One region of the Kitasatospora sp. NPDC101183 genome, then DNA from elsewhere that is predicted to be linked to it. Evidence: riboswitches for the same ligand, from Rfam matches in the RefSeq annotation. Region 1 holds a riboswitch; each other region holds the start of a gene.

Evidence for each region. Region 1 has a riboswitch for cyclic di-AMP ahead of ACIRRS_RS24710 (transglycosylase family protein). Riboswitches for the same ligand answer to the same signal wherever they lie in the genome.
Region 2: linked by a shared signal. The riboswitch ahead of ACIRRS_RS23890 (hypothetical protein) and the one ahead of ACIRRS_RS24710 (transglycosylase family protein) in region 1 are both predicted to bind cyclic di-AMP.
Region 3: linked by a shared signal. The riboswitch ahead of ACIRRS_RS15855 (M23 family metallopeptidase) and the one ahead of ACIRRS_RS24710 (transglycosylase family protein) in region 1 are both predicted to bind cyclic di-AMP.

The regions. Positions count from the first base shown of each region.
Region 1 covers NZ_JBIWOW010000017.1:200,773-205,649, forward strand. The annotation lists gene ACIRRS_RS24700 (LacI family DNA-binding transcriptional regulator) at 1-128, shown strand, start outside; gene ACIRRS_RS24705 (hypothetical protein) at 182-382, opposite strand; gene ACIRRS_RS24710 (transglycosylase family protein) at 496-1,821, opposite strand; cyclic di-AMP (ydaO/yuaA leader) riboswitch at 1,808-1,968, opposite strand; gene ACIRRS_RS24715 (hypothetical protein) at 2,427-3,359, opposite strand; gene ACIRRS_RS24720 (DUF397 domain-containing protein) at 3,930-4,193, shown strand; gene ACIRRS_RS24725 (ATP-binding protein) at 4,597-4,877, opposite strand, start outside.
Region 2 covers NZ_JBIWOW010000017.1:3,539-8,415, reverse strand. The annotation lists gene ACIRRS_RS23900 (IclR family transcriptional regulator) at 1-220, shown strand, start outside; gene ACIRRS_RS23895 (hypothetical protein) at 425-910, shown strand; gene ACIRRS_RS23890 (hypothetical protein) at 960-2,234, opposite strand; cyclic di-AMP (ydaO/yuaA leader) riboswitch at 2,235-2,399, opposite strand; gene ACIRRS_RS23885 (MoaF-related domain-containing protein) at 2,713-3,042, shown strand; gene ACIRRS_RS23880 (alpha/beta hydrolase) at 3,166-4,338, opposite strand; gene ACIRRS_RS23875 (ArsR/SmtB family transcription factor) at 4,531-4,877, opposite strand, start outside.
Region 3 covers NZ_JBIWOW010000010.1:22,084-26,960, reverse strand. The annotation lists gene ACIRRS_RS15875 (SpoIIE family protein phosphatase) at 1-200, opposite strand, end outside; gene ACIRRS_RS15870 (TetR/AcrR family transcriptional regulator) at 314-895, opposite strand; gene ACIRRS_RS15865 (alpha/beta fold hydrolase) at 926-1,750, opposite strand; gene ACIRRS_RS15860 (YiaA/YiaB family inner membrane protein) at 1,844-2,128, opposite strand; cyclic di-AMP (ydaO/yuaA leader) riboswitch at 2,338-2,496, shown strand; gene ACIRRS_RS15855 (M23 family metallopeptidase) at 2,509-3,360, shown strand; gene ACIRRS_RS15850 (hypothetical protein) at 3,425-4,285, opposite strand; gene ACIRRS_RS15845 (hypothetical protein) at 4,309-4,446, shown strand; gene ACIRRS_RS15840 (sensor domain-containing protein) at 4,555-4,877, shown strand, end outside.

The DNA of each region.
Region 1 (4,877 bases):
AGGCGATGGCCACGGCGGCGGTGGACGCGCTGCTCGAGGAGGTCGGCGGGAACGCCGCCCAGCGCGGGGAGTTCGTGTTCCAGCCGGAGCTGGTGATGCGCGGGTCCACGGGCGCGCGCACGCGCTGACCGAACGGGCGGGCCCCGGGGAGCGGTTGCTCCCCGGGGCCCTTCGCGCTCTCTCAGCCCTCCTGCGCGGCCGGGCGCTCCGCCGTCAGGCGGTCGCCGTCCGCGGCCTCGCCGGTACGGGTCCCGGTGCGCCGGCCACGTGCCAGGTAGTCGCGCAGGACGAGTTCGACGGCGTCCTGCGGGTTCCTGGTACCGGAGAGCATCATCACGTCGATCGCGAGGTTGGCGTCGAGCGTGACGGTGACCTGGGCCATGGTGACTCCTCCTCGGGTGCGGAAGAGCAGCATGCCCGTTGGCCCGGGGTTTGGCCACGCGAATGCGCGAAGCCCCCGGGAGCGCACTCCCGGAGGCCCCGCGCGCCGGTGCGTCAGACGCGGCCGGCGAAGTCCGGCGCCCAGTTGGCGACGGTCTGCGTGCGCACGCCCGAGGACGGGTTCGCGGCCTCGACGTACTTGCCGCCGCCGATGTAGATGGCGACGTGGTAGACGCCCGAGTCCTGGCCGTTGTTGGACCAGAACAGCAGGTCGCCCGCCTGGAGGCTGTCCAGCGAGACGTGGGTGCTCGCGGCGGCCTGGTCGGCGGCGACGCGCGGGACGGAGACGCCCGCGGCGCGCAGCGCGGCCTGGGTCAGGCCGGAGCAGTCCCAGCCGCCGTTGCCGGTGCCGCCGTAGACGTAGGCCTGGCCGACCTTCGACTGGGCGAAGGAGACGGCGGCGGCCATGCTGCCGGTCGCGGTCTGGGCCGGCTGCTGCGCCTGCTGCTGGGCCGGGGCCTGCTTGGACGGCTTGGCGGCCTGGTCCTGGGCGAGCGGCTTGGCGTTCACGGCACCGCCGTTCGCGGGCTGGCCGGACTTCTGCGAGCGGTTGAACCAGCCGAAGTCCGAGCCGGACTTGGCGGCGGGGGCGGCGGAGACCTGGGCCTGGCCGTCGAAGCTGAGCTTCTGGCCCGGGTAGATGGCGTCCGGGCCCTCGGTCAGGGTGGCGCGGTTGAGGTCGTACAGGTGCTGCCAGCCGCCCTGGACGTTGTGCTTGTCCGCGATGGTGGACAGCCAGTCGCCCTCGACCACGGTGTAGTCGCCCTGGGCCTGCGGCGCCGGGGCGGCCTGCTGGGCGGGGGCCTGCTGGGCGGGGGCCTGCGGGGCCTGCTGGGCCTTCTTCTGGGCCCAGGCGCCCTTGCCCGAGGTGCCGGAGGCGGCGGAGCCGGCCTGGTCCTGCGACTGCGACTGCGCGGGGGCGGCCGGCTTGGCGGGCTTCGCGGCGGGCTTGGCGGCCGCCGAGGTGTCGACGGAGGCGGCGGCGCCGCCCTTGGTCAGACCGGCCTGGACGGAGCAGACGGGCCAGGCGCCGGGGCCCTGCGAGGCGAGGACCTTCTCGGCGACGGCGATCTGCTGGTCCTTGGTGGCCTGGTTGGCCTGCGGCGCGTACGAGGTTCCGCCGAAGGCGGCCCAGGTGCTGGAGGTGAACTGCAGGCCGCCGTAGAAGCCGTTGCCGGTGTTGATGCTCCAGTTGCCGGTGCTCTCGCACTGGGCGACCTTGTCCCAGGTCGCGACGGAGGCGGCGGAGGCGCTGGTGGTGGTGAGGCAGGGGATCGTGAGGCCGACGCCCGCGACGCCGAGGGTGGCGATCACGCGACGGGTGCGGCTGGACAGGCGGGTGCCGTTGGTGGGCAGCATGAAGACGCGGTCCTCTCCCACGCCTGCGAGGTGAGCTGTCGGATTCGGGCTGGAGTTGCCCGGCCGCGCGCTGCGCGGCTTCACCCCTAGCCCCGGGCCGTTCCGAAGAGCGGCCGAGGGCGACTTACCTGTGGTTCCCCCGCTCCTGCCGTGATGCGTTTTCGCGCTGCCAGGACATCCGACGGCAGGACTCGGCGTCGCGGATGAACTGGGTCCGTGTGGTCACGAACGGGGAGCACGTTAAGCAGAAGGAACTTCAATCTGCAAATAGCTGTGATGCGCATCACGGGGTTTAGAAAATAGCCGAATGAGCGCATTTCATGATCGGAAATGATCGTTTATTGGCAAGGTCACGCCGAATTCCCGGAACTGGCTCCGCCTCAGTTCTGCGGTGACGGAGCGTCGGAGCGCGCAGGGGGCGCGCCCGCCGGGGCGGGGAAGCGTCCACGATGCGGGCGCCGGATCAATTCCCGTATTCGTCGACAAAAGAGACCAGAACGGACATCACGCCCTTCATGGCTGAGCGGGGAACCAGGGAAGCGGGGAAGCGGTAAACGGAAATGCGGAAGGGGCCCGCGGCGGCCGTAGCCGTCGCGGGCCCCTTCCGGGGGCGTGCGTGCGCCCTGTCAGCCCTCCACGGGCGCCTGGACGGCCGCGTGGGCGCCCCGGGGCGCCTGTGACGGCTCCGAGGCCGCCGCGGCCTCGGCCAGGGCCTCCGCGGTGGGCGCGGGCAGCGAGGCCAGGTAGGTGGAGGCGATCAGCTGCCCCACCGTCGGGTAGGCGCCCAGCGGCGCGGCGGACGGGCAGCCCGTCTCCTCGGCCGCTGTGGCGAGCAGTTCGGAGTCCGCCTCCGGGCCGATCACCAGCGGGGCCAGGGCGGGCCGCTGGGAGCCGGTCTCGCGCAGGTGGTTCACGGCGCCGGCCACCGAGCCGGGGACGTCCAGCGCGGCCGCGACGACCGGGACGGCCAGGCGGGCGGCGAGCAGCACACCGGTGATGCCGGCCGCGGCCGCCGCCTCCTCGCCGCCGACGACGGTCAGCACGACCCCGTCCGCGGCGGTGGCGATGGCGAACAGCCGCGCCCGGTCGGCCCGGGCGAGCCCGGCCTCGGACAGTCGCACGTGCACGGCCTCGGCCAGCAGCGGGTGCGGGCCGAGCGCGTCGGTGACGGTGGCGCCGTACTCGGCGGCCGCGGCGTGGAGTTCGGTCAGGAAGTCGTGCGCTCCCGGCACCAGCGGCACCACGACGGGCGCCGGCATGCCGGACTCGGCGGCCGAGGCCAGCAGTTCGGCGACGGTGCGCTCGCCCTCGGCCTCGGTGCCCTCGCCGGACAGGTAGCCGACCGCCGCCTGGACGCCGTTCTGCTCGCTGCGGACGATCGACAGCAGTTCCTCGACGACCGAGCGGGACTCGGGCCCGGCGGTGGCGGGCACGGCCAGCACCAGGGCCGGGCTGCCGGAGGGGATCTCGGGGCGCTCGGGACGGCGGTGGCGCCCCCGCGCACGGGAGCCTGGAGTACGGACGGGCAGTGGCGCGCCCGGAATGGCTGCGGTGCTCATGCCGGAGATCGTAGGACATCGCCCCGTCAGGCCCGCAGTCGGCTGCCGTACGGGCGTCCCGGGGGCGCGCCGCCGGGCCCGTGCGCCCGTCCGCACCGTCCGGGGAGGTTCATCCGCAAAACGGGCGAAACGCCACGGCGCCCCGCCCCCGTGGCCGAAGGTGTTTGACGCGACCGCAGGGGTCGGGCGTTGCAGGTGTGACGAGTGAGATGTTTCACAGCCCGGATGTGTGGACGAACGGGCCTGACGGAGGGTCACGGTGGTGCGACTCCCGGCGTTCGAAGATCAACAATCGGCGGAGGAATGCTCACGGTCGGTTGCGGAGATGTCGACGATTCAGTCGTCTATGTCCGTTTACGCACCGTCAGGAGAAGGGTCCGTGAAGAGTTCGCGGCCGCCGGTGAAAGGGCTCGTGCACCTGCAATGTCCCGTGCTGATGCACGTGCACTGCGGCTATCATCACGTCAAGTGAGGCGTTGTGCCGGGCCGGTACGGGGCCGGTCCGTTCGTTCGGCGCGTGCCGGGAGCGCCGCGCTGGACGACAACTCCGGATCTCTTCGGGAGATTTCTATGCACGACTCGCAGGACAAGCACGGCTCCTACGGCCCGTACAACGGGATGGCCGCCACCGAACTCCAGGGGGTGGTCTGGCAGAAGAGCCTGCACAGCAACTCCCAGGGCAACTGCGTCGAGTTCGCGGCCCTGCCCGGCGGCGAGGTGGCGATGCGCAACTCGCGCTTCCCTGAGGGGCCGGCGCTCATCTACACCAGGGCCGAGATCGAGGCCCTGCTGCTGGGGGCCAAGGACGGGGAGTTCGACCACCTGGCGGTCTGACGGGGGCCGCGGCTTCACCATCTGGGGGCCGTCGTGGGTGCTGACACCACGACGGCCTTTGTCTTGTCCGCGGTCTTGTCCGCACTCCGCCGCGGGCCGGGCCGACCGGGTCGGTGCGCTGCCGCGCGGGATGCGGCGCGGGGTGCCGAGGGGACGCCGACGGCGGCGTCCGGCGGGCGCGGGCCGGACTTCGGGCCGCGCAGGCCGTAGGGGCCGTGCGTCTCGTGCGTCTCGTACGAGTGAAGCGGGTGAAGAGGGTGGAGCGGTCGGACCGGCGCGTACGGCCTGATCGCGGCGTTCGGGCAGGGAGTCCCACGGCTCCCGGGGTGTGGTCCTCCCGGGGCCTCGCCACGACCGTCCGCACCTCGGACGGCTGCGCGTCCGGCGGTGGTCCGGTGTCGGCCTAGGCCGAGCGTCGGTGTCGTCCACCGAGTTCGGAGCCGTTCACGGGCTCCGCCTCGAACATGGCCCACACCACCTTGCCGCTGCCGAGGGGGTGCCAGCCCCAGGAGCGGCTGAACGACTCGACCAGGTGCAGCCCGCGGCCGGATTCGGCGACGAAGTCCGCCTCCCGGGCCACCGGGCCGGTGTTGCTCGGGTCGCTCACCGCGCACACCACCTGGGGGGCGCGGTGGACCAGGCTTATTCGGATCGGCAGCCGGCCCTCGGCGGTCGGCTGTATGG
Region 2 (4,877 bases), 200 kb from region 1:
CGAGGCGCGCGAGCGCGGCTACGTGGTCGACGACCAGGAGCAGGAGATCGGCGTACGCTGCATCGCCCTCGCCGTCCCGGGCGCGCCGACGCCCACCGCGCTGTCCGTCTCCGGCCCGGAGGCCCGCATCCGGGCACTGGAGGAGCAGACCGGCGCCGCCTCCCTCGTCCCGGTGATGCACCGCATCGCCGCACGCCTCGGGCAGGTCCTGGCGCCCTGACCACCTGACCACCTGACGCCCTGAATAACCTGACGCCCTGGATATCTGACGCCCCGGATATCTGACGGTCCGTCAACTCCCGTACCCCGTTCGGGCGGACGCCCGGCGGGTTGCGCCCGGGCCCCGGCGGCGGCTCCGCCACCCTGGTGCGGACGCGGCCCGCGACCGGAGCGGGCGGCCGGAGCGAGGGCAGGGTGAGCGGGCATGGTGCGCGCAGCGGTACGGGGCGCCACGGCGATCGTGGTGGCGGGGGTCACGGCGGTGGTGGCGGCCCTCGTGGGGGCCGCGCCCGCGGCCTCCCCGGCGAAGCTGGAGGTCGTCCGCATCGACCCCGACCCCGCCCCGCCCGGCGGCACCACCACCGTGCACGCCTTCGTCGCCAACCGGGGCCCCGAGGCGACGGCCTCCCCCGTCACCGTCCTGGTCGTCCTGCCGCCGGGCGTCACCCCGCAGGGCCCGTACTTCCCCTCGGACTGCGAGGTGCTGCGCCACGGCCGCCTGGTGCGCTGCGTCTTCGGGCCCGGGCTGCCGCCGCTGCGCACCGCCACGGCGCTGGTGCCCGTGCGCCTGGACCCTGAGCTGCGCCCGGGCACGGTCGTCGGCGGGCGGGTGGAGGCGCGCAGCACGGAGGACCCGCAGGGGGACGGGCAGCCGTTCGACCTCACGGTCGCCGATCCGGCCGCCCGTTGACCCTGCGGGCCGACGGAACCCCTGGACGGAACCCCTGGACGGGTCCCCTCTAGCGGTAGACCCGCACGTAGTCGGCGGAGAAGGTGAGCGGGGCGCTCCCCTGCGGCGCGGGGTGGTACTTGCCCGCGCCCACCGACAGGTTGAGGATCAGGTACGCCGACCAGTTGGCGCCCACGCCCTTGCCGTCCGAGAAGACCTTCACGCCGTTGACGTACCAGTCCACGGAGTTGGCGCCGTAGTACGTGCCGATGGTGACCCACTGGTCCTTGGCGACGGCCTTGGCGTCCGTCCAGTACTCGGGGTTGCTCGGGTTGACGTGGTTGGTCAGCTCGAGCAGGTTCGGGTTGTCGGGGTGGTACTCGAAGGAGTCGATCTCCCCGTTGCCGTCCTTCCACGTCCAGAAGGCCGGCCAGGCGCCGGTGCCGGCGGGGAGCTTGACGCGGGTCTCGGCGTAGTCGCCGGTCTTGACCTGGAAGCCCTCGGCGGAGCCCTCGGTGGTCAGGAAGCCGGTGTTCCAGGACTGCTGGCCGTTCTCCAGCGCCGGGCCGCCGGGGGTCGCGGTGAAGGTGGCGACGCCGTTGGCGACGGTGACGTTGTTCTTGTTCAGCCAGTCCAGCTTGTTGTCGCCGGGGTTGTGGTTGCCGTACTTGTACGAGCTGCTCTTGTCGCCGACCCAGCGCTGGCCCCAGGCGATCGGGCCGTTGAACTCGTCGGACCAGGTGAGGGACTTACCGGCCACCGGGGAGGTCGGCGCGGCGGTGGGCGCCGTGGTCGGGGTGGCGGACGGGCTCGCGGACGGGGTCGCGGTGGGCTTCGGCGTGGGAGTCGGGGTCGGCGTGGGAGCCGGGGTCGGCGTCGCCGTCGCGGAGACCACGAGCTGCTGCGCGGCCAGGTTGTGCCAGGCGCCCGCCTGGTCCTGCCAGAAGCCGAACTGGGTGTACGTCCCGGCGGGCAGGCTGCGGGCCGCGCTGGTGAAGGTCGTGCCGGTCGGGCAGATCCGCACGTTGGAGGCGTTGCCGGGGAAGTCCAGGTTGGTGCCCGCGGCGTCGCGCACGCCCACGCCCACCGTCTTCGCGGTGAAGCAGGAGGAGGAGTGCAGGGCGAGCGAGGCGGTGGCCGCCTTGCCCGGGGTCATCGTGGCGGGGGTCAGACGGTCCTGGGTGACGGTCGGGGCGGTCGCGGCCTGGGCGCCGGTGGCGGCCGGGAGGCCGATCAGGCCGGCGCCGCCGATGGCGAGCGCGCCGGTGGCGGCGAGGGCGGCGGTGCGACCGCGGTGGGAGGGGAGGGCGTGGCGCGGGGCGCGGGCCCGGGCAGGCTTGTGCATGGCTGTCCTCTGCGACGCCTGCGAGGTGAGCTGTCGGGTTCGGGCTGAGGAAGCCCGGCCGCCGGTGGGAGGCGGCTTCACCCCGAGCCGCGGCCGCACGCGGGAGCGCGCAGGGCCGGGCACTGACCTTGGGTCCCCCGCTCCCGTCCACGGTGGTGCTCGACTGCCCGCCGGCGGGTGGACGGGACTCGGCGTCCCGGCGGCGGGGTCCGCGGGGGCGGACGACCTTTGCAGGCTAGGCAGGCCGTGCGTGGGCGGACAACCCTCCGGGGCAGGTTGTCGCGCACTTCACAGTGGTGTCGATCAACCACACTGCGTGGCGGGCGAGTTGATCACAGCCGTCCGGCCCGTACGGACACCGCCGCACCCGTACCGCGAAAGGACGCCCTCCCTCCTGCGCCCCGTCGGATAAATTGGAGGCCTGACATCTTCCGCAGTGCACAAGAGCCCGCCAGCTCGACCGAGGAGCCGCCCCGCCATGACCGCGTCCCTGCCCGCCTTCGCCGGCCGTACCTACGTCTTCCGGGTCGACAACGGCGCGGCGTTCCGCAACACCTACTCGGCCGACGGCACGCGGCTGCGCTGGGAGGGGCTCGGCGAGTCCGCGGGCCAGTGGGAGGACGTGCCGCTGCACGTCGCCGAGGTCGCACCGGACATCTACTTCGTGAGCTGGACGGAGCGCAGCGGGCTCACCGTCAGCCACGTGATGGACCTGGCCGGGCTCACCGTCCGGGCGTTCTGGACCTTCGAGGGCGAGGGCGGCCGCGTCGGCCAGCTGCACACCGGGACGCTGGAGCCGCAGGCCTGAGGCCGTCCGGACGGCCCGTACGCCCGGCCCGTACGCCCGGCCCGTACGCCCGGCTCGTACGCACGCACCGGGGCCCGGGATCGATCGCCGATCCCGGGCCCCGGTGCCGTTCGTCCGCCCCGTTCAGGCGGTGACGGGCGCGGCCGGCCGGTCCGGCACCGTGTCCGGCACCTTGAGGTGCTGCGAGAGCCACTCCAGGGAGGAGGGCAGCAGCGCGCTCCACGTCTCGAAGTTGTGGCCGCCGTTCTCCAGCAGGCTGTACGAGACCTTCATCGGGCTCTGCACCGCGTCGACGAACGCCTCCGTCTCCTGCCGGTAGTTCCCGTCGCCCTTCTTGGTGCCCGCGAGCAGCACGGAGACCTTCGGCTGCGGCAGGTTCTTGAGCCGCCACATCAGGTTCGCCTCGTTGCGGCGCTGCTCGCTGCCGCCGAAGAGGTCCCCGGTGGTCGGGTCGTCGGTCGGGGCGTCGTAGTACGCGGAGAGGGCGACGGCCGTCGGGAAGACGTCCGGGTGGCGCATGGCCAGCTTGAGGGCGCAGTAGCCGCCGGTGGAGTTGCCCATGAACGCCCAGGCCTGCGGGTCGGTGGAGACCCGGTAGCTGGCCTGGATCGCCGAGGGGACGTCCTTGGTGAAGTAGGTGTCGGACTGCGCCCCGTTCGGGACGTCCTCGCACTCGGTGTCCTGCGGCAGGGCCGGCGAGGGGCGCACCAGCACCATGACGGTCGGCTGCATCCGCCCCTCCTGGAGGAGCTTCAGCGCGGCGCCCGGGTAGTTGAAGCGGGTGATCAGGTTCTCGGCGATCCCCGGGAAGCCGGTGCTGACGATCACGGCCGGGAACTGCCGGTTCGCGTAGGCGGGCTGGAAGTACTGCGGCGGCAGGTAGACGTAGCCCTCGGTGGAGAGGCGGCTGGTCTTGCCGTCGATGCGGACCTTGCGGATCTCGCCGGACTGGGCGGGCTCGCGGCCCATCGCGCCGCCGCCCTTGACGGAGGCGGTGCCGATCGTGTCGACGAGCAGGCGCCCGGAGGCGTCCGCCTTGTTGTGGATGACCACCGGGCCGGTCGAGCCGGTGCCCAGCAGGTCGTCCCAACTGCTGTAGAACGCGAAGTAGTTGTTGGCCACGAGGCCGAGTGCGGCGAGCACCGTGAGCTGGGTGCCCAGCAGCGCCCCGATCCGGCCGAGCACCGCCTGCCAGCTCCTGCCCGCCAGTCTGGGCCAGAGCCAGACCGTGCCGACCGTCATCGCGACGGCGATCAGTACGGTCAGTGCCAGCACCTTGTGGCTCGTCAGACCCATGTCCCAGTTGCTCCCACGCCTCGTGCCTCCCCGCCCCCGGGGCCAGGGACATCCGGGGAGGTCCACCCGGTTCCCCCGCCGGGGCGTGAGGTCCAACCCTAGCGTCACCTGGGAGAAAGCTGGATGTCAGGTGGGCGGGGGGCCTCGTTGGGGCCCTGCTCAGGGCGTGGCCAGGGCTTGATCAGGACGTGGTCAGGGCCTGGCCGGGGCCTCGCCGGGGGTGCGCAGCAGGCGCTGGTAGAGCACGGTGCGCGAGCGGCGGGTGCGCTGGACGAGGCCGGCGCGGTGCAGGATCTGCAGGTGGTACGAGACGGTGGCGGGGCTCAGGCGCAGGCGGGTGGCGAGTTCGCCGGTGGAGTGCGGCTGGGCGAGTTCGGCCAGCAGCTTCACCCTGGTCGCGCCGAGCAGTTCGTCGCGGCCCGTGCGGGGCAGGCAGTCGGCAGGCGCGGCCGGGTAGACGATCATCGGGCTGCGGGGCGCCGGGGCGCCCGGGGGTTCGCCGCCGCAGAAGACGGCCCTGCGGACGAAGACGCTGGGGA
Region 3 (4,877 bases), on a different contig from region 1:
AGCCCGTGCGAGGCCGTCAGCCGCAGCATCCCGCCCGCGTCGACGAGGTAGAGCGCCGAGCCCTCCCCGGTGATCCAGCCGGGCCCCTCGGCCAGCACCGTCCCCAGCAGTTCGGCCGCGCTGCCGCACCCGAGCAACAGGCGCACGCACCGCATGGGGCTGCGCGGCGTCGTCCGGATGGTCTCGTCGGCGGGGGGCACTGATTCTTCATACCCCATAACCCCCGGCCCCGACTCCCACCCCACGCCCCTCGCGCGCCCCTAAACGGGGCACATATTGTTCCCTCGTTGTTCCCCGCGCCGGGGGGCGGACCTCACGCCGACCCGTGCGCCCCCGGCCAGTGCCGCAGCGCGGTCGTCAGCGCCGTGACGATGCGCTCGTGCGTCTGCGTCAGGTCCTCGGCGAGCTGGAAGGCGCCCGAGGTGCTCAGCGCCGCGAAGCCGTGGGCCGCCGAGCGCACCGTACGGGCGGCGTGGATCGCCTCCGAGCCGTCCAGCCCGTACCCGCGCAGCACCGCGACGATCACCCCGACCAGCCGGGTCGCCGCCCTGGTGAGGTCCTCGTCGGGCTGCGGCGCCTGCGGCAGGGCGCGGTAGCGCTGCGGGTACGCGACGGCGTACGCCTGGTACGCGCGCAGCACCGCCGCGACGGCCTCGTCCCCGCCGCGCCCGACCGCCGCCTCCGCGAGCCGGTCGGCGAGGTCCCCGGTGACGCGGACGGCGATCAGCCGCCGCAGCTCGGTCAGGCCGCCGCTGACGTGCTTGTACAGCGAGGGCGTGGCCACGCCGGCCCGGGCGGCGACGGCGGCGAGCGTCAGCCCGTCCGCGCCCTGCTCGTCGATGAGGCCGAGGGCGTGGTCGACGACCTGCTCGGGGTTCAGTCCTACGCGGGGCATGGGGGTCTCTCTCCGTCCGAGGGGGCGGGCTCAGGCGAGCCGGGCGAGGAAGGGCAGCAGGGCGTCCGCGACGGCCTGCGGGTTGTCGGCCATCGGGTAGTGCCCCGACCCGTCGATCATCACCTTCTCCGCCCGCAGCTTCTCCGCCTGCCGCTGCGCGACGGCCGCCGGGTCCGGGAAGTCGGGGTCCTTGGAGCCCATCAGGACGATCGCCGGGCAGCGGACCTGCTCCGCCCAGCCCACCGGCGCGGAGTCCCCGCCGACGTGGCCCCGGGTGGCGGCCTTGCGGCCGGGGGTGCGCAGGGCGGCGACCAGCCCGTCCACGTACGCGTCGAAGTCGGCCGGCTTGGGGCCCGGGTAGGCCATCTTCCGCAGGTAGAGGCCCCAGGAGGCGGGCCAGTGGACGAGCATCGCGCCCATCGCCGTCATGACGGCCTTCATCAGGCCGCTCGGCGGGTTCTCCACGAAGGCGTCGATCAGCGCGATCCCGGCGACCCGCTCCGGCGCGTCGATCGCGGCCCGGACGACGGTGGCGCCGGTGTAGGACTGCCCGACCAGGACGGCCCGCTCGATGCCGAGGTGGTCGAGGAGGGCGAGGGCGTCGCCGGCGATCGCGGCGGGGGAGTAGTCGTCCCAGGCGATGGAGCTCTCGCCGAAGCCGCGCAGGTCCATGGTGACGACCCGCCGCCCGGCGGCGGTGAGCAGCGGCCTGAGGTGGCGGTAGGCGGTGCGGCTGTCGAGCATCCCCGGGAGCAGGACGACGGGGAGGCCGTCGCCCTGCCGGGTGTCGTCGTAGGCGATCCGGCCGCCGGGGAGGTCGAGGTGGCCGGTGGCCGGGGTGGCGGTGCCGTTCATGGGGAATCTCCTCGCTCCGGGGTTCGTGCTGCCGATAGCCATAAAGCTAAGGCTAATAGCCTTAGCCGTCAAGCGGTCGGCGACACGGCCCCGTCAGGGCCCCTGGAACGGGTCGTGCTCGGCCAGCAGCTTCTCCAGCCGCGCCTGGTCGACCCGGGCGACGGTGTCGCCGGCCTCCTGCCGGTCCCGGATCACCTTGGCCAGCGTGAACGCGGAGGTGACGGTGTAGAGCAGGCCCACCCCCAGGAAGGCGCGGACCCACCCCCCGACGGGCAGGTAGGCGATCCCGACGGCGAGGGCCGTGCCGGAGATCGCGAAGGAGAGGACGGCCTGGATGTAGTAGGCGGCCGTCGTGCGGCTCTGCATCGGTGCGCTCATGGCGCCCAGCATGCTGGCGCCCCGGCCCTCGCACATGAGTACCGGTACTCAGTCGGGGCCGTGCGTGCGGCGCCCCGCGTGAGGGATCGTTCGTTGACGTCCCCTCACGGGCTTCCCGTTCGTCCCGGACGAACGGCTTGGAATCAGAGCCTCCTCGGATTAACGTTTGATAACGCAGCGCGGTCGTCAACGCCGTACCCAGACGGCACCGTGCGCCGTCGCCTAATCCCGCCGACCGGCCTCCGGGCAGGTCAGGGAGCCGGGGAACCACGTTCCTTGGGGTGAATCGGCGGGGCTCCGGCCCGGCCGTAGGAGACCTTCCTGCTCCGAACCCGTCAGCTAACCCGGTAGGCGCGAGGGAAGGAAAGGAGCGCGCCCCCGTGGCGTCGACGCACACCCCCGCAGCCGGAATCCAGCTGCTCGACCACCCCGGTCACCCCGGCCACGACGGCTTCGAGCCGGACGGCACCGGCCCCCTCGGCGCGGCCCCCGAGGCCGAGGCCAACCGCCACCGGATGCCGCGTCAGACCCGCGGGGCCTCCCCGCTGCTCGGCGTCACCGCCGTCGCCGCCACCCTGGGCGCCACCGGCTTCGCCTCCGCGACCCCGGCCGCCGCCCCCGCCGTCGAGGCCCCCGACGAGACCCCGGTCGCCCTCGCCGCCGACCCCGGCCTCGCGCTCGCCGCCCGCATCCAGCAGCAGGCCGACAGCCAGCGCACCGCCGCCGAGGAGACCGCCCGCCTCCAGGCCGCGAAGGAGGCGGAGGCCAAGGCCGCCGCCAAGGAGGCCGAGGCGAAGAAGGCCGCGGCGGAGGCCGAGGCCAAGAAGGCCGCCGCCCTCACCCTGCCGGTCGCCGAGTCCGACTACCGCCTCTCCGCCCACTACGGCCAGAGCGCCCGCTACTGGGCCCACCTGCACACCGGCCTGGACTTCGCCGCCGACACCGGCACCCCGGTCATGGCCATCGGCCAGGGCGTCATCACCTCGGCCGGCTGGTCCGGCTCGTACGGCTACCGCATCGTCGAGACCCTGCCCGACGGCACCGAGATCTGGTACTGCCACCTCTCCTCGATCATCAAGGGCTCGGGCAGCGTCACCGGCGGTCAGCAGATCGGCAAGGTCGGCGCCACCGGCAACGTCACCGGCCCGCACCTGCACCTGGAGGTCCGCCCCGGCGGCGGCGCCCCGGTCGACCCGGAGTCCTGGCTCCAGCAGCGCGGCGTCAACCCGTAACGGACGTCCGGACGTACGGACGTAGGCACGGAAGGGGCCCCGGCGGGCCCCTTCCGTGCCCGTCCTACCGCCCCAGGTACGCGTCGATCTCCTCCGCGCCCGGCTCCGGCGCCAGCTCCGGGAACTCCTCGACCAGCAGCCGCGCCAGGCCCGGCACCGTCCACTCCCCGAGCAGGTCCAGCGCCGCCTGCGCCGCCGCCTCCTCCAGCTCCTCGAAGTCCCCCGTCAGCTCCTCCGGCATCGGCCGGCCCAGCGCCGTCAGCTCCTCCAGGTTGCGGTAGCTGCGCCGCATCAGCCCGTGCTCCAGCAGCCGGCGCGCGCCGTCGGTGGCCATGCCCACGGACAGCACCCGGGCCGGGCCCCAGCCCCGCTCGTCCTGCTCGTCCAGCCACCCGGCCTCCGCCAGCGCCTCGTACGCGGCCGAGCGCCCCTCCTCGCCCAGCTCCACCAGGGCGGCCAGCCAGTCGCGCACCGCGCCCCCGTCCGCCACGTCCACCCCGTGCGCGTGCATCAGCAGGGCGTGCAGCCGGGGCCAGGTCACCAGGTCGGCGCGGCGCAGCAGCCCGGCGGCGACCTCGCCCTGCCACTCGGCCTCGGCGTGCAGCCGCTCCTGGCGCTTGGCGTTGAGCCGCCGCGCGGCCCGCTGGTGGTCGACCAGCAGCAGGACGGCCGCGCCGTACGCGAGCGGGTCCTCCTCCGGTGCGGGTTGGACGTACAGGTGCAGCCGCTCGTACAGCAGGTGCTCCACCGCGGTGGAGGTCAGCTCGGGCCAGCCGTCGTGCATCCTGCCCCCGCCCAGCTCCAGCAGCGCCAGCACCGCCCGCAGCGGCTCCTCGGCCACCGGCGGGCGGCCCTGGCCGTCCGACCAGGCGAGCAGGTCGGCGGCCCTGGTGCGCGGGGCGATCCGCAGGTCTTCGTCGTTCATGCTCCGACCGTATCCGCGCGTGGGTGGGCTCGGCAGCCATGGTCCCCGTCCAGCTCACCCGCCCCCGCCTCGCGCTCCGTGAGCACCGCCACACCCCGGACGGGGCCGAGGCGCTCCACGCGCTGTTCGGCGACCCGGAGGTCACCCGGGTAGGGGGTTAACCCCACCCCCGATCCGCCGGGCCCCCCGATGTTCCGCCCGCCGCCGTTCGGCCAGACTGGTGATCGTCAAGGAGTACGAACCACCGCGAAGGGCCGGGGGAACGCGACATGAGCAGCAGCGGCGTCACGCAGGACGGCGACCGGTACGCCCTCGGCGGGTACGGCGAGGACGCGGGGCGCCCCGCCCGGGCCCGCCGCACGGAGGAGCCGCCGCCGTTCTGGCGGGCGCCGTTCTCCACGCACTACTACCGCGAGGTCGGCTACGCGCTCACCGGGCTGCCGGTGGCGATCGTGGGCTTCGCCGTCTGCGTCGCCCTGTTCTGCGCCGGCCTCGGTACCGTCGTCACCTGCCTCGGCCTGCCCGTCTGGGCCGCCCTGACCAGCACCGCCCGGGGCCTCGGCCTGATGGAGCGGGCCCGGGTGCGCTCCAT